Variovorax paradoxus B4: one gene and its partner. The main gene of each other region encodes a partner of the protein of the gene in region 2 in a complex. Links are inferred from orthologs where the notes say so. Each region holds a gene or a part of one and is shown on either strand. Other genes may lie near its edges.

What was found.
Region 1: the proteins of VAPA_RS08065 (region 2) and uvrB are in contact, whole or in part, in a crystal structure (PDB 7EGT), measured with the Thermus thermophilus proteins. The link is inferred for Variovorax paradoxus B4 from one-to-one orthologs. Residues at the interface, in WP_096412145.1 of Thermus thermophilus: His654, Arg656, Phe657, Gln666, Asp668, Glu669, Lys680, Arg681, Leu682, Ser683, Lys685, Tyr686, Ala687; in WP_096411307.1 of Thermus thermophilus: Glu23, Leu25, Arg26, Asp27, Gly28, Glu29, Arg30, Phe31, Arg55, Glu326, Asp327, Phe328, Glu379, Ser382, Gln383, His398, Gly400, Arg401.

Annotation. Positions count from the first base shown.
Region 1 is NC_022247.1:2,443,032-2,453,906, reverse strand. The notes cover bases 1,385-4,321. They hold uvrB (excinuclease ABC subunit UvrB), read right to left. Parts: upstream 3,944-4,321; coding sequence 1,826-3,943; downstream 1,385-1,825. Other genes in these bases: VAPA_RS11365 (amino acid aminotransferase), read left to right, coding at 4,049-4,321; iscR (Fe-S cluster assembly transcriptional regulator IscR), read right to left, coding at 1,385-1,591. In the rest of the region: VAPA_RS11380 (IscS subfamily cysteine desulfurase), read right to left, coding at 1-978; more of iscR, read right to left, coding at 1,055-1,384; more of VAPA_RS11365, read left to right, coding at 4,322-5,245; VAPA_RS11360 (polyhydroxyalkanoate depolymerase), read left to right, coding at 5,404-6,819; VAPA_RS11355 (RnfABCDGE type electron transport complex subunit B), read left to right, coding at 6,816-7,451; VAPA_RS11350 (LysE family translocator), read left to right, coding at 7,448-8,086; drug/metabolite exporter YedA, read right to left, coding at 8,108-9,034; VAPA_RS11340 (Lrp/AsnC family transcriptional regulator), read left to right, coding at 9,150-9,647; VAPA_RS11335 (TetR/AcrR family transcriptional regulator), read right to left, coding at 9,637-10,275; VAPA_RS11330 (DinB family protein), read left to right, coding at 10,348-10,875; VAPA_RS11325 (VOC family protein), read right to left, coding at 10,850-10,875. UniProt on the Escherichia coli protein: The UvrABC repair system catalyzes the recognition and processing of DNA lesions. A damage recognition complex composed of 2 UvrA and 2 UvrB subunits scans DNA for abnormalities.
Region 2 is NC_022247.1:1,762,821-1,773,871, reverse strand. What follows is about bases 7,676-10,788. They hold VAPA_RS08065 (UvrD-helicase domain-containing protein), read right to left. Parts: upstream 10,392-10,788; coding sequence 7,959-10,391; downstream 7,676-7,958. Other genes in these bases: azu (azurin), read right to left, coding at 10,448-10,788; VAPA_RS08070 (BPSS1780 family membrane protein), read left to right, coding at 7,676-7,886. Also shown: VAPA_RS08100 (D-amino acid dehydrogenase), read left to right, coding at 1-433; VAPA_RS08095 (LysR family transcriptional regulator), read right to left, coding at 450-1,352; VAPA_RS08090 (M20/M25/M40 family metallo-hydrolase), read right to left, coding at 1,360-2,643; polA (DNA polymerase I), read right to left, coding at 2,677-5,499; VAPA_RS08080 (hypothetical protein), read left to right, coding at 5,596-5,961; VAPA_RS08075 (homoserine kinase), read left to right, coding at 6,005-7,051; more of VAPA_RS08070, read left to right, coding at 7,062-7,675; more of azu, read right to left, coding at 10,789-10,903. UniProt on the Escherichia coli protein: A helicase with DNA-dependent ATPase activity. Unwinds DNA duplexes with 3'-5' polarity. Translocates on single-stranded DNA with 3'-5' polarity. Initiates unwinding more efficiently from a nicked substrate than double-stranded DNA.

The DNA of each region.
Region 1 (10,875 bases), 690 kb from region 2 along the record:
CGACGACACCGCCAGGCCCTTGATGCCCATGATCAGCGACTCGCCCTCGACGTAGTTGAAGCTCATGTTCAGGTTGTGCGGCACACGGTGTTCGAGGTCGCCGTTGATGAACACCTGCTCGACGTCCTTCAGGCCGTCGAGCAGACGCTTCTGCAGGCGGCGCGCATGGGCGATGTCGTCCTTCATTTCGAGCTTGGCGATGCGGTAGGCCTCGCCCATGCCGACGATCTGGTGCGTGGGCAAGGTGCCCGAACGCATGCCGCGCTCGTGACCGCCGCCGTGCATCTGCGCCTCGAGCCGCACGCGGGGCTTGCGGCGCACGTACAGCGCGCCGATGCCCTTCGGGCCGTAGGTCTTGTGCGAGGCGAGGCTCATCAGGTCGACGGGCAGCTTCGTGATGTCGATGTCGATCTTGCCGGTGGCCTGGGCCGAGTCGACGTGGAAGATGATGCCCTTTTCGCGGCAGACATTGCCGATCGCGACCACGTCCTGGATCACACCGATTTCGTTGTTCACGAACAGCACGCTGGCCAGGATGGTGTCGGGGCGGATCGCGGCCTTGAACTTCTCAAGGTCGACGAGGCCGTTTTCCTCGACGTCGAGGTAGGTGACTTCAAAGCCCTGGCGCTCGAGTTCGCGCATGGTGTCGAGCACGGCCTTGTGCTCGGTCTTCAGGGTGATCAGGTGCTTGCCCTTGCCCTTGTAGAACTGGGCTGCGCCCTTGAGCGCGAGATTGATCGATTCGGTCGCACCCGACGTCCAGACGATTTCACGGGGGTCCGCATTGATCAGCTCAGCCACCTGGCCGCGCGCCTTTTCGACCGCCTCTTCAGCCTCCCAGCCCCAGGCATGGCTGCGCGACGCCGGGTTGCCGAAGTGCTCGCGCAACCAGGGGATCATGGCATCGACCACACGCGGGTCGACCGGCGTGGTGGCGCCGTAATCGAGATAGATCGGGAAATGAGGAGTGACGTCCATGGCTGGCTCGGGCTGGCGTGGGGTTGTTTCTTTGATCTGGGCTTCTCGCGGCAGCGCCCGCAGGCGCTCCACGGCTTCAGGACTTCGCGAAGGCGTTGCCGAGGGCAAACACCGAATTCGGCGCGTTCACGCGAATCGGCTTGACCACCGGCTGCGCGGAAATGGCGCGCTTGACGACCGGCTTGTTCTCGATCTGCACGCCCTTGGCGATCTGGTCGTCGACCAGCTTCTGCAGCGTGACGGAATCCAGGAACTCGACCATGCGCTGGTTCAGCGAGGCCCAGAGCTCGTGCGTCATGCAGCGGCCGGCTTCGCCGAGGCAGTTTTCCTTGCCGCCGCATTGCGTGGCATCGATGGGCTCATCGACGGAAACAATGATGTCTGCGACGGTGATATCCGCAGCCTTGCGGCCGAGGCTGTAGCCGCCGCCGGGGCCGCGGGTCGACTCGACCAGCTCGTGGCGGCGCAGCTTGCCGAACAGCTGTTCGAGATACGACAATGAAATCTGCTGCCGCTGGCTGATCGCAGCCAGCGTGACCGGACCGGTGTTCTGACGCAGCGCCAGATCGATCATTGCTGTGACCGCAAAACGGCCTTTGGTAGTGAGACGCATCGCAAGCTCCTTCAAGTGCTTACCGTTGAAATGACACCGTGCCCCAAGGCCGCGGTGACTTCGTCTCCGCCCTGCCCGACCCCTGGCGCTGGTGAACCAGCCGGTGGGATCGGTTCTTCATCGCGAAGTTCTTTTTTCTTGTTGTTGAGTATTTCGGTCAAGTATAGCAGAAGGCCCTGGAGTCTGCTCGGGTAAACCCCTGCGGAAACGGCTTGAAGAAACCGGAACCCCGGCCTAGGACGGCAGGATCGCGATATTGTCCCCGCCGGCGGCGCCAAAAGCCTGCTCCCGCAGCAGCGCCAGCTGGTCGCGCACCCGCGCCGCCTTCTCGAATTCGAGGTTGCGGGCATGCTCCATCATGAGCTTTTCGAGCCGCTTGATCTCGCGGGCGATGTCCTTTTCGCTCATGTCCTCGACCTTGGCGCGTTCCAGGTCGAGCTTGGCCATTTCCTTGCCCGTCTTTTCGCTGTAGACGCCGTCGATGAGGTCGCGCACCTGCTTGACGATGCTGCGCGGGGTGATGCCATGGGCCTCGTTGTGGGCAATCTGCCGGGTGCGCCGGCGCTCGGTCTCGCCGATGGCCTTCTTCATCGATTCGGTCATCCGGTCGGCGTACAGGATGGCCTTGCCGTTCAGGTTGCGGGCCGCGCGGCCGATGGTCTGGATCAGCGAGCGCTCGGCGCGCAGGAAGCCCTCCTTGTCGGCGTCGAGGATGGCGACCAGCGACACCTCGGGAATGTCCAGGCCTTCGCGCAGCAGGTTGATGCCCACCAGCACGTCGAAGCTGCCCAGGCGCAGGTCGCGCAGGATCTCCACCCGCTCGACCGTGTCGACGTCGCTGTGCAGGTAACGCACCTTCACGCCGTTGTCGCCCAGGTAGTCGGTCAGCTGCTCGGCCATGCGCTTGGTCAGGGTGGTGATCAGCACGCGTTCGTTCTTCTCGACGCGGATGCGGATCTCGCCCAGAACGTCGTCCACCTGGTGGGTCGCGGGGCGCACCTCCACCTCGGGATCGATCAGGCCGGTCGGCCGAACCAGCTGCTCGACCACGTTGCCGGCATGGTCCTTCTCGTACTGCGCGGGCGTGGCCGAAACGAAGATGCACTGGCGCATGCGCGTCTCGAACTCCTCCAGCTTGAGCGGCCGGTTGTCCAGTGCGCTCGGCAGCCTGAAGCCGTACTCGACCAGCGTGGTCTTGCGCGCCCGGTCGCCGTTGTACATGCCGCCGAGCTGGCCGATCATCTGGTGGCTCTCGTCGAGGAACATCAGCGCGTCCTTCGGCAGGTAGTCGGTCAGCGTGGCCGGCGGCTCTCCCGGCGCGGCGCCCGAGAGGTGCCGCGTGTAGTTCTCGATGCCCTTGCAGTGGCCGATCTCGGCCAGCATCTCGAGGTCGAAGCGGGTGCGCTGCTCCAGCCGCTGCGCCTCGACCAGCTTGCCTTGCGACACGAATTCCTTGAGCCGCTCGGCCAGCTCGATCTTGATGGTTTCGACCGCGCTCAGCACCTTGTCGCGCGGCGTCACGTAGTGGCTCGACGGGTACACCGTGAAGCGCGGGATCTTCTGACGGATGCGGCCCGTGAGCGGGTCGAACAGCTGCAGCGTCTCGATCTCGTCGTCGAACAGCTCGATGCGGATGGCCAGTTCGCTGTGCTCGGCCGGAAACACGTCGATGGTGTCGCCGCGCACGCGGAAGGTGCCGCGGGAAAAGTCCTGCTCGTTGCGGGTGTACTGCATGCGGATCAGCCGGCCGATCACGTCGCGCTGGCCGATCTTGTCCCCAACCCGCATGATGAAACGCATCTGCGTGTAGTCCTCGGGCGTGCCGATGCCGTAGATGGCGCTCACCGTGGCCACGATGACCGTGTCGCGCCGCTCCAGCACGCTCTTGGTGGCCGACAGCCGCATCTGCTCGATGTGCTCGTTGATCGAGGAATCCTTCTCGATGAACAGGTCGCGCTGGGGCACGTAGGCCTCGGGCTGGTAGTAGTCGTAGTAGCTCACGAAGTACTCGACGGCGTTCTTCGGGAAGAACTCGCGGAATTCGCTGTAGAGCTGGGCCGCCAGGGTCTTGTTGGGCGCAAAGACGATGGCCGGGCGGCCCAGCCGCGCGATCACGTTGGCCATGGTGAAGGTCTTGCCGGAGCCCGTGACGCCCAGCAGCGTCTGGAACACCTCGCCGTCGAGCACGCCCTCGACCAGCCCTTCGATGGCCTTCGGCTGGTCTCCGGCCGGCGGATAGGGCTGGAAAAGTTCGAAAGGCGAACCGGGATATTGGATGAATTCGCCCTGCTTTGCCGGACCGATCGGGTCCAGTTTCTTCAGGTCTGCTATGGCTTCGTTGTTCTCTGGCATGGCTGTTCCCGACAGGTGGCGCTCGCGCCGGTAAAATTCAAGGCAACCGGAAAGGATAAAGCCTCCTCCGGTTGCAGCGAAGCTTTCATCCCAAAGGACCTTTCCATGTCTATGTTCACCGCGGTCGAAATGGCACCGCGCGACCCGATCCTCGGCCTCAACGAGCAGTTTGCAGCCGATACCAACCCCAACAAGGTCAACCTCGGCGTCGGCGTCTATTACGACGACAACGGCAAGCTGCCCCTGCTCCAGTGCGTTCAGGCCGCCGAACAGAACATGATGAAAGCACCGACCGCGCGCGGCTACCTGCCGATCGACGGCATCGTGGCGTACGACAACGCGGTCAAGGCACTGGTCTTCGGTGCCGACAGCGAGCCCGTGCAATCGGGCCGCGTGGCCACCATCCAGGCCATCGGCGGCACCGGCGGCCTCAAGGTCGGCGCCGATTTCCTCAAGAAGCTCAACCCCCAGGCCAAGGTGCTGATCAGCGACCCGAGCTGGGAAAACCACCGCGCCCTCTTCACCAACGCGGGCTTCGAGGTCGAAAGCTATCCCTACTACGACGCCGCCAAGCGCGGCATCAACTTCGACGGCATGCTGGCCGCGCTCAACGCGGCGCCCGCCGGCACCGTCGTCGTGCTGCACGCCTGCTGCCACAACCCGACCGGCTACGACATCACGCCCGAGCAGTGGGACCAGGTCGTCGCCACGGTCAAGGCCAAGGGCCTGGTGCCCTTCCTCGACATGGCCTACCAGGGCTTCGGCTACGGCCTGAAGGAAGACGGCGCCGCCGTGGCCAAGTTCGTCGATGCGGGCCTGACCTTCTTCGTCTCGACCTCGTTCTCGAAGAGCTTCAGCCTCTACGGCGAACGCGTGGGCGCCCTCTCGGTGCTGTGCGAGAACAAGGAAGAAGCCGGCCGCGTGCTGTCGCAGCTCAAGATCGCGATCCGCACCAACTACAGCAACCCGCCGATCCACGGCGGCGCCGTGGTGGCCGCGGTGCTCGGCAACCCCGAGCTGCGCGCCCTGTGGGAAAAGGAACTCGGCGAAATGCGCGTGCGCATCAAGGCCATGCGCCAGAAGCTGGTCGACGGCCTGAAGGCCGCCGGCGTGAAGGAAGACATGAGCTTCATCACCACGCAGATCGGCATGTTCAGCTACTCGGGCCTCAGCAAGGACCAGATGGTGCGCCTGCGCAACGAGTTCGGCGTGTACGGCACCGACACCGGCCGCATGTGCGTGGCCGCGCTCAACAGCAAGAACATCGACTACGTCTGCGCGTCGATTGCCAAGGTCATCTGAGTGACAGCAAAGTGTGAGGGAATCCTTCCTTGACGATTCCTTCACATTCTTGGTCCCGAAACGGCCCTTGCGGCGGGGTCGATGTAGGGGTTAGGCCCCCTGCAATGCAGCGCGTGCGCTGATATATTGCACCGCAACATTCCACTCCCAGACCAGCGATGCTCTATCAACTCTACGAAGCCCAGCGTTCCCTGATGGAACCGTTCTCGGACTTCGCCCAAGCGGCGTCCAAGCTCTACGGCCAGGGCGCCGTATGGGGCCAGTTGCCGATGGCCCAGCGCATGGCCGCCGGCTACGACCTGCTCTATCGCCTCGGCAAGGACTACGAGAAGCCCGAGTTCAACATCAAGTCCGTCAAAGTCGACGGCGAAGACGTGGTGATCCAGGAGGCGGTCGAGCTCGACAAGCCTTTTTGCGAGCTGCGCCGCTTCAAGCGCTTCACCGACGAACCGCACATCCTCAAGACGCTCAAGAGCCAGCCCGTGGTGCTGATCGTGGCGCCGCTGTCGGGCCACTACGCCACGCTGCTGCGCGACACGGTGCGCACCATGCTGCAGGACCACAAGGTCTACATCACCGACTGGAAGAACGCACGCCTCGTGCCCATGTCGGAGGGCGAGTTCCGCCTCGACGACTACGTCAACTACGTGCAGGAGTTCATCCGCCGCCTGCAGGCCGAGTACGGCAACTGCCACGTGGTGAGCGTGTGCCAGCCGACCGTGCCGGTGCTGGCGGCCGTGTCGCTCATGGCCAGCCGCGGCGAACAGCTGCCCCTCACCATGACGATGATGGGTGGCCCCATCGACGCGCGCAAGTCGCCCACCGCGGTCAACAACCTGGCGATGAACAAGAGCTTCGAGTGGTTCGAGAACAACGTGATCTACCGCGTGCCGCAAGGCTTTCCGGGCGAGGGCCGCCGCGTGTACCCGGGCTTCCTGCAGCACACGGGCTTCGTGGCCATGAACCCCGACCGCCACGCCAGCAGCCACTACGACTACTTCAAGGACCTCATCAAGGGCGACGACGCGAGCGCCGAGGCCCATCGCAAGTTCTACGACGAGTACAACGCCGTGCTCGACATGGACGCCGACTATTACCTCGACACGATCCGCACCGTGTTCCAGAAGTTCGAACTCGTGAACGGCACCTGGGACGTCAGGAACCCCAAGGGCCAGATCGAGCGCGTGCGCCCGCAGGACATCCATTCGACCGCCCTGCTGACCGTCGAGGGCGAACTCGACGACATTTCGGGCTCGGGCCAGACCGAGGCCGCGCACAGCCTGTGCACCGGCGTTGCCGCTTCGCAGCGCGAGCACTACGAAGTCAAGGGCGCGGGCCACTATGGCATCTTCAGCGGCCGCCGCTGGCGCGAACTGGTCTACCCCGAGGTGCTGAAGTTCATCGCGGCCCACGACCAGCCCCAGCGCCGCGCCGGTGCGCGCGAAAGCCTGCCGGCCGAAGACCGGATCAAGCCGGGGCGGAACACGGCTGCCGTTGCAGCCAGCAAGAATGTCGCAGCCAGGAAAGCGGCGGCGGTTGCCGCCGTCAAGAAGCCCGCGGCACGCAGGAAGTGAACGGGCTGGCCGCACGCATCCACGATGCACTGCCGCAGACGCAGTGCACACGTTGCGGCTACCCCGATTGCGCAGGGTATGCGCAAGCCGTGGCTGACGGCCAGGCTGGCATCAACCAATGCCCGCCCGGCGGCGCGGAAGGTGTTGCCAGGCTGGCGCGGCTCACCGGCCGCGAGGCGCAGCCTATCGCCCCGCAGTTCGGCACCGAAGGGCCACGCGCCATGGCGGTCATCGACGAAGCCTGGTGCATCGGCTGCACGCTCTGCCTGGATGCCTGCCCGACCGACGCCATCGTGGGCATCAACAAGCGCATGCACACCGTGATCGAAGCGCACTGCACGGGCTGCGAGCTTTGCATTCCGGCCTGCCCCGTCGATTGCATCTCGCTCGAGGTCGAGACGCCGGGCCGCAGCGGCTGGCAGGCCTGGTCGCAGGCACAGGCGGAGGCCGCGCTGGGGCGCTACAAGCTGCATGCCGAGCATCGTCGTACCGACAAGCGCAAGGGCGCGGAAGAAGCGCCCGCCATCGCCGAACCGCAGGCTGCCGACACGCGCAGGCGATCCATCGTCGAAGCCGCGCTGGCGCGTGCCCGCGCCGCCTCGCAACAACGACCACCCGCCGCCAAGCCATGACCCTCGACACCCTGCTCATCTACGTCGTCGCCTCGATCGCACTGGCCGTGATCCCCGGCCCGACGATGCTGCTGGCATTGTCCAACGGCATCGACGGCGGCATGCGCCGCGCAAGCTGGGGCATTGCCGGCGCGTCGCTCGGGAGCGTCACGCTGATCGCGGTGGTTGCGCTCGGGCTCGGCTCACTGCTGGCCGCGTCGGAACTGCTCTTCAACGCGATCCGCGTGGCGGGTGTCGCCTACCTGGTCTGGCTCGGCGTCAAGCTGTGGCGCAGCGACGCAACCGACCTCGGCACGGCGCTGGCCAAATCCGCCATCGAGGTTCGCCCGCATGGCCGCGTCGCGCTCATGCGCAGCCTGCTCGTCGCGCTGTCGAACCCCAAGACGGTGCTGTTCTTCGCCGCTTTCCTGCCGCAGTTCATCGACATCGCCAAGCCGCAGGGCACGCAGTACCTGCTGCTCGGCGCGATCTTCGTGGCGCTCGACACCTGCGTGATGCTGGCCTATGCGGCCGCCGGAACGCAGGCCGTGCGCTGGCTCTCGCGCCGCGGCCTCAAGATGCTGAACCGCAGCTGCGCGGCCGGCATGTGGCTGCTGGCCGCAACGCTGGCCTTCTGGCGCCGTCCAGGTACCTGAACAGCGCGGGGCTCAGCCCTCTTAGCTCTCTTTCGCCTTCTGCGGGCGCTTGAAGAGCAGCAGCAGAACGCCGGCCAGCACCACGGCCACCGCGTACCACTCGAAGCGCGTCACGGTTTCGTTGGCAATCCACACGCCCAGCAGCATTGCGATCACCGGATTGACGAAGGTGTAGCTCGCGGCCAATGCGGCGGGCGCCCTCGCGAGCAGCACCATGTAGGCATTGAACGCGATCAGCGAGCCGAACACCACGAGGTAGAGCCAGGCCGCGGCGGCCTCGGGCCGCGGCGGCCACACCAGCTGTTCGCCGGAGAGGGCCGAGAGCGCCAGCAGCACCACGCCGCCGCAGATCATTTCGCTCGCGAAGCCCATCGCACCGGGCGCGAGCGGCAGGCTGCGCTGGCTCAGCACGCTGCCCATCGACCAGCAGATGCAGGCAATGGAAATCGCCGCCAGCCCCGCGGGCGACGACTGGAAGCCGCTGCCCTGCGTCAGCATCAGCACGCCGATGAGCCCGAGCGCAATGCCCGCCGCCTCCAGCCGCGTCGGCTTCACGCCCCAGATCAGGTTGAGCAGCGCAATCAGCAGCGGCACCACCGCGATGAAGGCCACCACCAGCCCGGAGCCGATCGACACTTCGGCATGGGCCGTGCCGCCCATGCCGCCACCCAGCATCAACGCGCCGACCACGAGGGCATTGCGCCACTGCTCGCGCGAGGGCCAGGCGGCCCCGCGCCAGCGCATCCAGGCAGCGAGCAGCACGCCCGCGAACAGGAAGCGCGAGCCCATCTGAAGAAACGGCGCGAAGCTGATCAGCGCGTACTTGATCGCCAGATAGGTCGAGCCCCAGACCACCCAGGTGGCGGCCAGGCAGAGCCACAGCAGCGGTGGCAGCGCGGTGCGCGCGGGACCGGACGCGGCTTGGGCGGGGGATGCGAGAGTGGGCATGTCGATGTTGTCTTGTTGGTAGAGAAACGCCGTCCATGGTATGAAAGCAATCTTCTCGCAACCATGCACATTTCATGGTTCTTTGCGTTCCGTACCGTCGATTTGAAGGAGTTGCATGGACTTCACCTTGAACCCCGCGCTGGATGCCCACGACACCCGCATCCTGGCCGAACTGCAGGCCGATGCGCGGCTCACCATGGCCGAACTCGGCCGGCGCGTGCACCTGAGCCAGCCGGCCGTGACGGAGCGCGTGAAGAAGCTCGAGGCCGCGGGCGTGATCAGTGGCTACCGCGCGACCGTGAACCTCGGCAAGCTCGGCTACGGCATCCGCGCGATCATCCGCGTGGGCCGCGCCGACTATGCGCGCGTGGTGGAACTGGTGCAGCAGACGCCCGAATGCGTCAATGCCTACAACGTGACAGGCGACGACAGCTGGATCCTGGAGATCGCGGTCATCGACGTGAGCCACCTCGATGCGGTGGTCACCAAGTTCTGCATCCTCACCGAGACGGCCACCTCGATCATCCTGAACCCGGCGCGCGAGCACCAGCCGATGCTGCCGCCTCAGCGATCGGACGTGAAGCCGCCGATCAAGAAGGTGCTCAACGCGTAGACGGTTGCCGTTCGTGCACCAGGTAGGCCATGACCAGATCGACGAGCTGCCGGCGAAACGCGGGTGAAGCGACCAGCCCGGCGCGAGCCGCTGCGTGAATCGCGCCCTCCACGGCGCCCGACAGCACCAGCGCCATGGCCTGCGCACGCGTTGTGGGCTGCCGCCCTCGCAGCGCCTTCACGACTTCCACATAGGCATCGGCGTACGCCTGCTCGAAGCCGTCTGCCGCCTGCGCCTCACCCGTGTGCGCAGGCGCAAGCTCCAGCAGCGCGCGATGCAGGCCCGGCTTGCCCGCGTGCACCGCGACCAGGCCATCGACCAGCGTCTCGGCGCACGCCCTGGGCGCACCCCGGCATGCGCTGGCGGCGCGGAGGGCCGCCAGCACTTCGTCGAGATGATGCCTTCGGATGGCCTCGACGATGGCGTGCTTGTCGGGAAAGTATTGGTAGAGCGAGCCGATGCCCACGCCCGCGGCTTGTGCCACTTGATTGGTCGAGAAGCCGGCCGCGCCGCCGGTTGCAAGAATGCGAGCAGCCGCCTCGACGATGGCATCCACCGTGGCCTTCGAGCGCGCCTGGCGCGGCGCTTTGCGCATGGCGGCCGTGGGTCTGGCAATGCGAGTAGACATGGTGCAGGGGGCGAAGCGACAATGCGAGCAGATTACTCGCATTTTAATCGCAGCATCAGGAGGTTCCACTGCATGCCGTCTCGCTCGCTTCTCCAGCGGCTCTTCGCCTACCGGCGCTGGGCAGACAACGAGCTTCTGGCCTGCCTGGAAGGCCTGGACGCGCAAGCGCATGGCGCCACCAGGGACGCATCGCTGCACCTCGTTCACCACAATCACCTGGTGGACCGCGTCTTCGCCGCCCATCTGGACGGCGAGCCGCACGGCCTTGCTTCGGTCAGCGCCACCGGCACGCTCGCGCTGCACGAGCTGCGCGATCGCAACGACACATGCCTGGCCTGGTACGAACGCTACATCGACGCCGTCTCGCCCGAAGCACTGGCCGAGACCCTGTCCTTCGTCTTCACTGATGGAGACACGGGCTGCATGTCGCGTGAAGAGATGCTGCTGCATGTGCTGACGCACAGCAGTTATCACCGCGGCGAAGCCGGACGCCTGCTGGCGGCAGCGGGCGCCGAGCTGCCCTGGGACACCTTCGCCGTCTTCCTGCACCGGAGCGAACCGGCGCGCCGAAACCTCAGGGCTGGCGCGCCAGCGCGCTGA
Region 2 (11,051 bases):
GGGCGCCTACCTGCCGGTGTATCCGCTCAAGGGCTACAGCATCACGGTGGAGGTCGACCCCTCACCGGGCGCGGCGCCCCGCGTGAACGTGACCGACAGCGCCCGCAAGGTGGTGTTCGCGCGCATCGGCTCGCGGCTGCGCGTGGCGGGCATGGCGGAACTGGTGGGGCACGACGCGAGCATTCCGGCCACGCGCATCGAAACGCTGGCCGCCGCCACGCGCGCCGTGTTCCCGCATGCAAGCCGGCTCGAAGAATTGCATCCGTGGACCGGCATGCGGCCGGCCACGCCCAAGGGGCTGCCGATCATCGGGCGGCTGCCGAGCGCGCCGGCGAACATGCTGTTCAACACGGGCCACGGCGCGCTGGGCTTCACGCTGGCCTTCGGCTCGGCGCAGCGGATTGCGCAGGCACTGGAGAGCGCGGCTTCCTGAGTTGCCCCGCCACGGGTCAGACGGCCTGCTCGATCGCCTCGCGCATGCAGCGCGTGATGCCGCGCACCGCCACCGAATCGGGCCTCCCCGCGAAACGCAAGGCGCGCACCGGCACCGGAATGTGAGGCTCCAGCGCCAGCACGTCGACCTTGGCGGCGTCCGCCGAACGGGCCGTGCATCCATCGACCAGCGCCACGCCCAGCCCGTGGTGCGCCATCGACAGCGCCGCGTGGTAGGTCTGCACCGTGACCACCGCCTGCTGGAAGCCGACGCCCGCCTGGCGGCAGGCCTGGCTCAGGCTGGTGCCCACCGGGTCGCGGCTGTCGAGCCCGATCACCGGCCGGTCGACCAGGTCGTGCAGCGCCACCGAGCCGTTGCGCACCAGCGCGCGCGGCAGCATGCCCTTGGGCGCGATGCACACCATGCGCGTGTCGGCGAGCGTTTCCTGCGTGAGCGAGGGATGCACCGCGGGGCTGAAGACGAAGCCCACGTCGGCCTCCTGCAGCAGCAGCGCCGACATGATCTGCGGCGAGTGCAGCGACTCGACGGTGATCGAATAGCCAGGGTGCTTCTCGCGGAACGCCTTGAGCGCGCGCGGCAGCACCTCGTAGCTCAGCGCCAGCACGCTGAGGATGCGCAGCTCGCCGGTGTCGCTGCCCGCGCGCAGGTTGGCCGCGAGGCGCTGCACCTCGTCGAGCTGCGCAAACAGCCGCTCGATGTGCGGATACAGCGTGAGCGCCTCGGTGGTCGGCGTGAGCCGGCCCTTGGCGCGCTGGAACAGCGGAAAGCCCAGTTGCAGCTCGGCATGCTGCAAGGTGCGGCTCACCGCCGGCTGCGTGATGTTGATGAGCCGCGCCGCCGCGCTCACGCTGCCCGTGAGCATGATCGCGTTGAAGACCTCGATGTGGCGCAGGCGCATGGCGACGTCAGTTGCCGATTTTGCTGCGCGAGAGGTCCATCACCATGCGGGTTGCAAGATAGAGCCTCGGCTCGATGGAGTCGACCAGCACGTACTCGGCATCGGCCGAATGCGCGCCGAAGCCCTGCAGGCCGAAGCGCTCGACGACCGGCGCCTTGGTCTTGAGCGCGGCAAAGGCGGCATCGGTGCCGCCGCCGGCCACCTTGTCGTCGGCGCCCAGCGGCCGGCCGAGCTCGTCCTTGTAGATCTGCTGCGCATGCTTGGCGAGCGCGCGCGAGGCATCGGTGGCCTCCAGTGGCGGACGGCGGCGCTCGAACTTCATCTCGACCTTGGCCTCGGGAATCAGCTGCTTCTTCACGCGCTCCTGCACCTGCTGCTCGATGCGGTCGTAGTCGCTCACCTTGAGCACGCGCACGTCGGCGCCCGCGGTGGCGCTGGCCGGAATCACGTTGCGGTTGCTGCCCGCGCGCGAGATGGTCCAGTTCATCTTGAGCCCCGTGGCGGGGTCGGACAGGTCGCGCATCTGCAGGATCTGGTGCGACAGCTCGTAGAGCGCATTCACGCCCAGCTCCGGCGCCGACCCCGCATGCGAGGCCTTGCCCGTGACGTTCAGCGAGACCGAGGCAATGCCCGCGGTGGCCAGCGAGAGCTTGTCTTCCTTGACCGAGGCGCCCTCGAACGAGAGCACCGCGTCGTGCTCGCCGCCCAGCCGCGTGATGAGCGTGCGCGAACCCGGCGAGCTGATTTCCTCGTCGCCGTTGATCAGCACGGTGAGCGTGCCGTAGTCCTTGAACTTCAGCGCCTGCAGCATCGCGACCGTGTGCGTGATGACCGCCACGCCCTGCTTGTCGTCGGCAATGCCCAGGCCATAGGCCTTGTCGCCTTCGACGCGGAACGGCTGCTTGTTGAGCATGCCCACGGTGTAGACCGTGTCCATGTGCGCGATGAGCATGATCTTCTTCTTGCCCGTGCCCTTGAAGGTGGCGCGCACGACCCTGCCGATCTTCTCGGGCGTGTCTTCCATGCGGTAGGCCTCGGCGCTCGGGTCGATCAGCTCGACCTCGCCGCCCATGGCCTTGAATTTCGCGGCGATGAGGTCGGAGATCTTCTCCAGGCCTTCGAGGTCGCGGCTGCCCGATTCGATCGAGACCAGCTCCTTCAGCGTCTCGAGCAGCGCGGGCTTTTCCTTGGCGGCCAGCGAGGCGATGCGGGCATCGGGGGCGGCAAACGCGGTGCCGAGGCAGGCGGCGCAAACGGCGGCGAGCAGGAATTTGCGGGGCTGGAATGTCATGTGCGTGCTTCTTCTTTCTTTCGTTGGGCTGGGTCAGTGCGCCTTGTCCCAGTTGGGACCGATGCCGATCTCGGCCAGCAGCGGCACCTTGAGTTCCGCCACGCCGGCCATCAGGCGCGGGATTTCGGTGCGCACCCATTCGACCTCGGCCTCGGGTACTTCGAACACCAGTTCGTCGTGCACCTGCATGATCATGCGGGTGGCGCGCTTTTCTTCGTCAAGCACGTTCTGTACCTTGATCATGCTGAGCTTGATCAGGTCGGCCGCCGTGCCCTGCATCGGCGCGTTGATGGCCGCGCGCTCGGCGCCGCCGCGGCGCGGACCGTTGGGCGAATTGATCTCGGGCAGGTAGAGGCGCCGGCCGAACACGGTCTCGACGTAGCCCTTTTCCTTGGCCAGCGCCTTGGTCTCGTCCATGTACGCCTTCACGCCCGGATAGCGCGCGAAGTAGCGTTCGATGTAGGAAGCCGCGGCCTTGGTCTCGATGCCCAGGTTGCGCGCCAGGCCGAAGCTGCTCATGCCGTAGATGAGCCCGAAGTTGATCACCTTGGCATAGCGCCGCTGCTCGCTCGACACCTGGTCGGGCGTGGAGCCGAACACCTCCGCCGCAGTGGCGCGGTGCACGTCGATGCCGTCCCTGAAGGCGCGCAGCAGCGACTCGTCGCCGCTGATGTGGGCCATGATGCGCAGCTCGATCTGCGAGTAGTCGGCGCTCGCGATCACGCTGCCGGCCGGCGCAATGAAGGCTTCGCGCACGCGGCGGCCTTCGGGCGTGCGGATCGGGATGTTCTGCAGGTTGGGATCGTTGCTCGACAGGCGCCCCGTGACCGCCACCGCCTGCGCATAGTGCGTGTGGACGCGGCCGGTGCGCGGGTTGGCGAGCTGGCCCAGCTTGTCGGTGTACGTGCCCTTGAGCTTGGACAGGCCGCGGTGCTCGAGGATCTTGGCCGGCAGCGGATAGTCCTCGGCCAGTTTCTCGAGCACTTCCTCGTCGGTGCTGGGTGCGCCGCTCGGCGTCTTCTTGACCACCGGCAGGCCCAGCTTGGTGAAGAATATCTCGCCGATCTGCTTGGGCGAGCCCAGGTTGAAGGGCTGGCCCGCGATCTCGTAGGCCTCCTGCTCGAGCGCCATGATGCGCGTGCCGAGTTCGTGACTCTGTGCGGCGAGCGTGGGCGCGTCGATCAGCACGCCGTTGCGCTCGACGCGGTAGAGCGCCTCGCTCGAATCCATCTCGAGCTGGTAGATGAAGCGCAGCTTCTCGTCGCGCTCGATCTGCGGCCACAGCGCCAGGTGGACGTCGAGCGTCTGGTCGCTGTCCTCGCACGAATATTCGGCGGCCTTGGCGATGTCGACCTGGCTGAACGGGATCTGGTGCGCGCCCTTGCCGCACAGGTCTTCGTACGAGATGCCGCTGCGGCCCAGGTGGCGTTCGGCCAGGCTTGCGAGGCCGTGCGGCCGGTGCGCCTCGAGCACATAGCTTTGCAGCATGGTGTCGTGCGCATAGCCCTGCACCTCGATGCCGTGGTTGGCGAGCACGTGGCGGTCGTACTTGATGTGCTGGCCGAGCTTCTTCTTCGCCGGGTTTTCGAGCCAGGGCTTGAGCCTGGCGAGCACGTCGTCGATGGGCAGCTGCGCGGGCGCGTCGGGATAGTTGTGCGTGAGCGGAATGTAGGCCGCCGCGCCGGGCTCGATGCTGAAGCTCACGCCGACGATGCGCGCGACCATTTCGTCGAGCGACGTGGTCTCGGTGTCGATGGCGGCCAGCTCGGCGGCCTCGAGCTTGGCGAGCCAGGCGTCGAACTGCTCCCAGGTGGTGATGGTCTCGTACTGGAGGTTGCTCGCGGGCGCAGCGGCCTCCAGCGCGCCGAGCTCGGTCGATTCGTCGAACAGGCCACCCTGGTCGGTGCTCGCGGCGCCACCGCGGGCCATCTGCTTCTTGATGTTCTCCTCGATCAGCTCGGGCGGCACTTCCAGCGCCTCGATCGACTTGACCAGGCTCTTGAAGCCGAACCTTTCGTAGAAGGGCTTGAGCTCGGCGGTCTGCGGCGCGCCCACCGGCAGGCCTTCGAGCGAAGGCAGGCCGGCGACGTGCGTGGCCAGGTCGCAATCGGTGCGGATGGTGACGAGCTGGCGGCTCAGCGGTAGCTTGCCCAAGGCCTTGCGCAGGTTCTCGCCGGCTTGCCCCTTCACCTCGGCCGCGCGCTCGATCAGCGCGTCGAGCGAGCCGTATTCGAGCAGCCATTTGGCGGCCGTCTTGGGGCCGACCTTCTCGACGCCGGGCACGTTGTCGACGGCATCGCCGACCAGCGTCTGGTAGTCGATCATCAGGTTGGGCGGCACGCCGAACTCCGACGTGACTCCCGCCACGTCGCGCTTCTTGCCGTTCATCGTGTCGATGATGGTGATGTGCTCGTCCACCAGCTGGCTCAGGTCCTTGTCGCCGCTGGAAACGATGACCTCGATGCCCTGCCCGGCTGCGGTCTTGGCGAGCGTGCCGATCACGTCGTCGGCCTCGATGTCGGGCACGCACAGCACCGGCCATCCCATCAGCTTCACCACCTCGTGGATGGGGTCGATCTGGCTGCGCAGGTCGTCGGGCATCGGCGAGCGGTTGGCCTTGTATTCGGGGTACAGGTCGTCGCGGAAAGTCTTGCCGGGCGCATCGAAGATGCAGGCCGCGTAGTCGGCGCGCACCTCGCGGCGCAGCGCCGTCATCATGTTGATCATTCCGCGGATGGCGCCGGTCGCGGGGCTCTTCGGGTCGCCGGGCACTGCCCGCAGGTCGGGCATGGCATGGAAGGCGCGGTAGAGATAGCTCGAGCCATCGACGAGCAGCAGCGTTTTCTTGTCGGTCATCGGGCCATTTTGCCGTGCCCGGACCGGCATCCCGAACCACGCTGTCAAGCGCCGCCCGCCGACACCCTGAAAGCGCCCCGCGCCTACAATCCATGCATGCCTAGCCCCACACTCCTGGTCGCCCGCCGCATCCTGCTGGCGCTGGCCTTTGCCGTTCCTGTTGCCGCCGTCCAGGCGCAGCCCGCACCCGTCGCAACGCCTGCGCCGGCCGAGCCGCTACAAAATCAGGAGCAGGCCGACGGCCGCCGCAACCAGAAGGTCGAGCACATCCACACGGAAGACAGCGGCGCCTCGGTCGACGAGGTGCGCTATGGCGGCCGCACGCAGAGCATCAACGTGAAGCCCAAGGCCAACGTGCCGGGCTACGAGGTGCGGCCCAACGATCCAGGCGCGCGCACGGGTTCGGGCGATGCCAACTCGAACGGCAACGGCGCCCGGGTCTGGAACGTGATGAAGTTCTGACCGTGCTGCGCCTTCCATCGGCAGCGAGACGCTGAGCACCGCCATGGCAGTTTTTACCGAAGTCGAATTCGGCGAGGCCGACGCGCTCGTGCAGCGCCTCGGCCTGGGCCCCCTGCGCGAGCTGCGCGGCATCGAGGGCGGCATCGAGAACACCAACTATTTCGCGACCGCCGAAAGCGGCGAGTTCGTGCTGACGCTGTTCGAGCGCCTCAGCGCCGAGCAGCTCCCCTACTACCTTTGTCTCATGAAGCACCTGGCGGGCCGCGGCCTGCCGGTGCCCGAGCCGGTGGCCGATCCGGCCATCCAGCCGCCCTCGGGCCATGCGCTGACGATTCCCGCGAACGCCCCGTGCGAGCTGCTGCTCAAGGTGGCGGGCAAGCCGGCCGCGCTGGTGCAGCGGCTCTCGGGCCGAAGCGAACTGGCGCCGGGCACGGCCCACTGCACCGAACTGGGCGCCATGCTGGCGCGCATGCACCTGGCCGCGCGCGACTTTCCGCGCATCCAGCCGAACCTGCGCGGCCTCGCGTGGTGGAACGACACCGTGCCGGTGGTGCTGCCGTACGTCGACGAATCGCAGGCAGCGCTGCTGCGCGCCGAGCTCGCCTACCAGAACCACATTGCCGAATCGTCGGCCTACGCGGCGCTGCCGCGCGGGCCCGTGCATGCCGACATGTTCCGCGACAACGTGATGTTCGCCACCGGCGAACACGCCGGCGCGGCGCCACGCCTCACCGGCGTGTTCGACTTCTATTTCGCGGGCACCGACACCTGGCTGTTCGACCTGGCCGTGTGCCTGAACGACTGGGCCATCGATCTCTCGAGCGGCGAACACGATGCCGAACGCGCCGACGCGCTGCTCGCGGCCTACGAAACCGTGCGCCCGCTGAATGCGGCCGAGCGCGCCCTGTTGCCCGCGATGCTGCGCGCCGCGGCGCTGCGCTTCTGGATTTCGCGGCTGTGGGACTTTCACCTGCCGCGCGAAGCCAGCATGCTGAAGCCGCACGATCCGGCGCACTTCGAACGCGTGCTGCGCGAGCGCGTCTACCACCCGCACGTCATGGCGCAGTCGCTCGAGCCGCTGGCCGCCTGATTCTCAAAAAATGAAACTCCACATCGTGCCGGCGCGAACCGGCGCCGAATGGGTCCGCCTCGGGCTCAAGACCTTCTGGCGGCAGCCGCTCGCCTTCGTCTCGCTGTTCTTCCTGCTGATGGCGCTGATCTCGACGGTGTCGCTGCTGCCGCTCGTCGGCAGCGTGCTGGCGCCGATCCTGCTGCCCTTCATGACGCTGGGCCTGATGGTGGCCACTTCGGTGGCCTACACCGACAACGCAGAGGGCGTCGGCACCGCCGGCCACGCGCAGCGGCCCACCGGCTCCGCCATGTTCGTGGCGGTGGCCGCCGCCATGCGCACCGAATGGCGCGCGCTGGTCAAGCTCGGGGTGATCTCGGCGGCGTACTTCGTGGTGGCCGTGCTGCTCACGAGCTTCATCGACGGCGGGCAGCTGGCACGCGCCTACCTGCTCGACGACATGCCGTCGGCCGAGACCCTGGCGAGCAGCGACTTCCAGGTGGCACGCATGTTCCTGATGTGCCTGAACCTGCCGCTCTCGCTGGCGATGTGGCACGCCCCGGCACTCGTGCACTGGCACGGCGTGGAGCCGGTGAAGAGCATCTTCTTCAGCGTGGTGGCGCTGTTTCGCAACTTCGGCGCCTACGCCCTCTTCGTGCTGGCGTGGTTCGGCGTGTTCCTGCTCGCGGGCATCGGAATGGGGCTCATCGCCACCGTGCTGATCGGCGTGGGCGCGGCGGCCGGCGGCGCCGCCCTCATCGGCAACGTGCTGATCGTGGGATCGGCGCTGGTGCTCGCGGCCATGTCGCTGAGCTCCACGTGGTTCACCTTCCGCGACAGCTTCGATCCGAACTGACCGCCGGGCAGCCCGCCGGCCCGGGACAGCCGGCAGCCGCCGGCCGGTTCCAATGGCCGACCCGGCCGGTGCTCACACCGGCGTGAGCTTGGCCACCGACAGGGCGAGCCACTTCACGCCATGCCGGGTGAACTTGACCTGCGCGCGCGCGTCGTCGCCCGTGCCTTCGAGCGACAGCACCGTGCCTTCGCCGAACTTGTTGTGGAACACTTGCATGCCCGAGCGCAGGCCGTGCGAGGGCGCGGTCTTCTGCGGCGGCACCGGCGGGCTCGCGAAGGTGTCCTTGCTGCCACCGTAGCCGCCACCGCTGCCGCTGCCGTAACTGCCACCGCCGCCGCGCGTGCTGGCATAGCCGCCGCCATAGCCGAAGGCCGAGGGCGTGAAGGCCTGGTTCTTCGGCGTGAGCCACTTGAGCGCGCCTTCGGGCAGCTCTTCGAAGAAGCGGCTCTTCACGTTGTAGCGCGTCTGGCCGTGCAGCATGCGCGTTTGCGAATGGCTCAGGTACAGGCGCTTGCGCGCGCGCGTGATCGCCACGTACATCAGGCGGCGCTCTTCCTCGAGGCTCTCGAAATCGCTCATCGAGTTCTCGTGCGGGAACAGGCCCTCTTCCATGCCGGTGATGAACACGCAGTCGAACTCCAGGCCCTTGGCGGCGTGAACGGTCATCAACTGCACCGCGTCCTGCCCGGCCTGCGCCTGGTTGTCGCCCGACTCGAGCGCTGCATGCGTGAGGAACGCGGCCAGCGGGCTCAGTGTTTCGCCGGTTTCGGCATCGGGCGCGAGCGGCTCGTCGATGACGGGCTGGTTCGGGTCGATGCCCTGGCTCGCGGGCGACTGGCGCAGTTCGTCGATGGGCAGCGCCACTGCATCGCGGCCGAAGCCTTCCTGCGTGACGAAGCTCTCGGCCGCGTTCACCAGCTCTTCCAGATTCTCGATCCGGTCGGCGCCTTCGCGGTCGGCCTTGTAGTGTTCGACGAGGCCGCTGTGGTCGAGCACCAGCTCGATGATCTCGCGCAGGCTCACGCCCTGGGTCTGCTCGCGCAGCACGTCGATCTTGGCAACGAAGCCAGTGAGGTTGGCACCGGCCTTGCCGCCGACGACGCTCACCGCATCGTGCAGCGAACGCCCCGCCGTTCGCGCCGCATCCTGCAGCTGCTCCAGCGTGCGCGCGCCGATGCCGCGCGGCGGAAAGTTGACCACCCGCAGGAAGCTGGTGTCGTCGTCCTTGTTCTCGAGCAGGCGCAGGTAGGCCAGCGCGTGCTTGATCTCGGCGCGCTCGAAGAAGCGCAGGCCGCCGTACACGCGGTACGGCACCGAGGCGTTGAAAAGCGCCGTTTCGATCACCCGGCTCTGCGCATTGCTGCGGTAGAGCACGGCCATTTCCTTGCGGTCGAAGCCGTCGCGCACGAGCTGGCGCATTTCCTCGACCATCCACTGCGCCTCGGCCAGGTCGGTGGGCGACTCGTACACGCGCACCGGCTCGCCGGGGCCCTGGTCGGTGCGCAGGTTCTTGCCCAGGCGCTTCTTGTTGTGGCTGATGAGCTCGTTGGCCGAGTCGAGGATGTTGCTGTAGCTGCGGTAGTTCTGCTCCAGCTTGATCTGGTGCTGCACGTCGAACTCGCGCACGAAGTCGGCCATGTTGCCCACGCGCGCACCGCGAAAGGCGTAGATGCTCTGGTCGTCGTCGCCCACCGCGATCACGCTGTTGTGCTCGCCCGGCACGAACTGGCCAGCGACGGTGTTGCCCGCGAGCATCTTGATCCACGCGTACTGCAGGCGGTTGGTGTCCTGGAACTCGTCGATCAGGATGTGGCGGAAGCGCCGCTGGTAGTGCTCGCGCACCGGGTCGTTGTCGCGCAGGAGCTCGTAGCTGCGCAGCATGAGCTCGCCGAAATCGACCACGCCTTCGCGCTGGCACTGCTCTTCGTAGAGCTGGTAGAGCTCGACCTTCTTGCGGTCGTCCTCGGTGCGGATTTCGACGTCTTTCGGACGCAGGCCGTCTTCCTTGGCGCCGGCAATGAACCACTGGGTCTGCTTGGCCGGAAAGCGCTCGTCGTCGACATTGAACTGCTTCATCAGCCGCTTGATGGCCGAGAGCTGGTCCTGCGTGTCGAGGATCTGGAAGGTGGACGGCAGGTTGGCCAGCTTCCAGTGCGCGCGCAGGAGGCGGTTGCACAGGCCGTGGAAGGTGCCGATCCACATGCCGCGCACGTTGACCGGCAGCATCGCCGTCAGCCGCGTCATCATTTCCTTGGCGGCCTTGTTGGTGAAGGTCACGGCCAGGATGCCGCCGGCGGAGACCTGGCCGGTCTGCAGCAGCCAGGCGATGCGGGTGGTCAGCACCCGCGTCTTGCCCGAGCCGGCGCCGGCGAGGATCAGGGCATTGCCCGCAGGCAGGGTGACCGCGGCGCGCTGTTCCGGGTTGAGGTTGGCGAGCAGGGGCGAATCGGCCGCTGGGGATGGGGGTGCGCCGGCAGTGGCGTCGTACGAGCCGAAAAGAGACATCCCGGCATTGTAGGAAGCCGGGGCGTCCCGACGCGGCGGCGGGGTCGCCCGCGCCCTTACTTCACGAGTTTCAGCGTGCCCTTCATGATCGAGGAATGGCCGGGGAAGGAACAGAAGAAGGTGTAGCTGTCGGCCGCGCCCAGCTTGGCGACCGGAAAGGTCACGCTGTCGCTTTCGCCGCCACCGATGACCTTGGTGTGCGCCACGACGCGCGCGTCGCCGGCCTTCACATAGTTTTGCGGCAGGCCCGCAGCGATGCCGTCGGCGGCGACCGCCTGCACGTCGGCCGTCTTGGCAAGCACCCAGTTGTGGCCCATGGCCTGCTTCGGCAGCTTGCCGACGTGCTTGAGCTTGACGGTGAATTCCTTGCAGCTCCTGCTCACCTCAATGGCGGGCTTGTTGAACTGCATGGCATCGTTGCCTTCGATCTCGATGCTGCAGTCGGCAGCAAAGGCGGAGGAAGAAGAAGCGAGCGCCAGGACGGCGATGGCAGCGAGGCGGTGACGAAGCATGGGAACAATCTCCAGGAAAAACGAAAGGCGGCGCACAGCGTGCAGCGGTGGCCGCATTGTCGAGCGCGGCCGCCGCACGGCACTGATCTGCATCAAATGGTGCCGCCGCATGGTGCTTTTCACCACAGGCCCATGCAACTGTTGATCT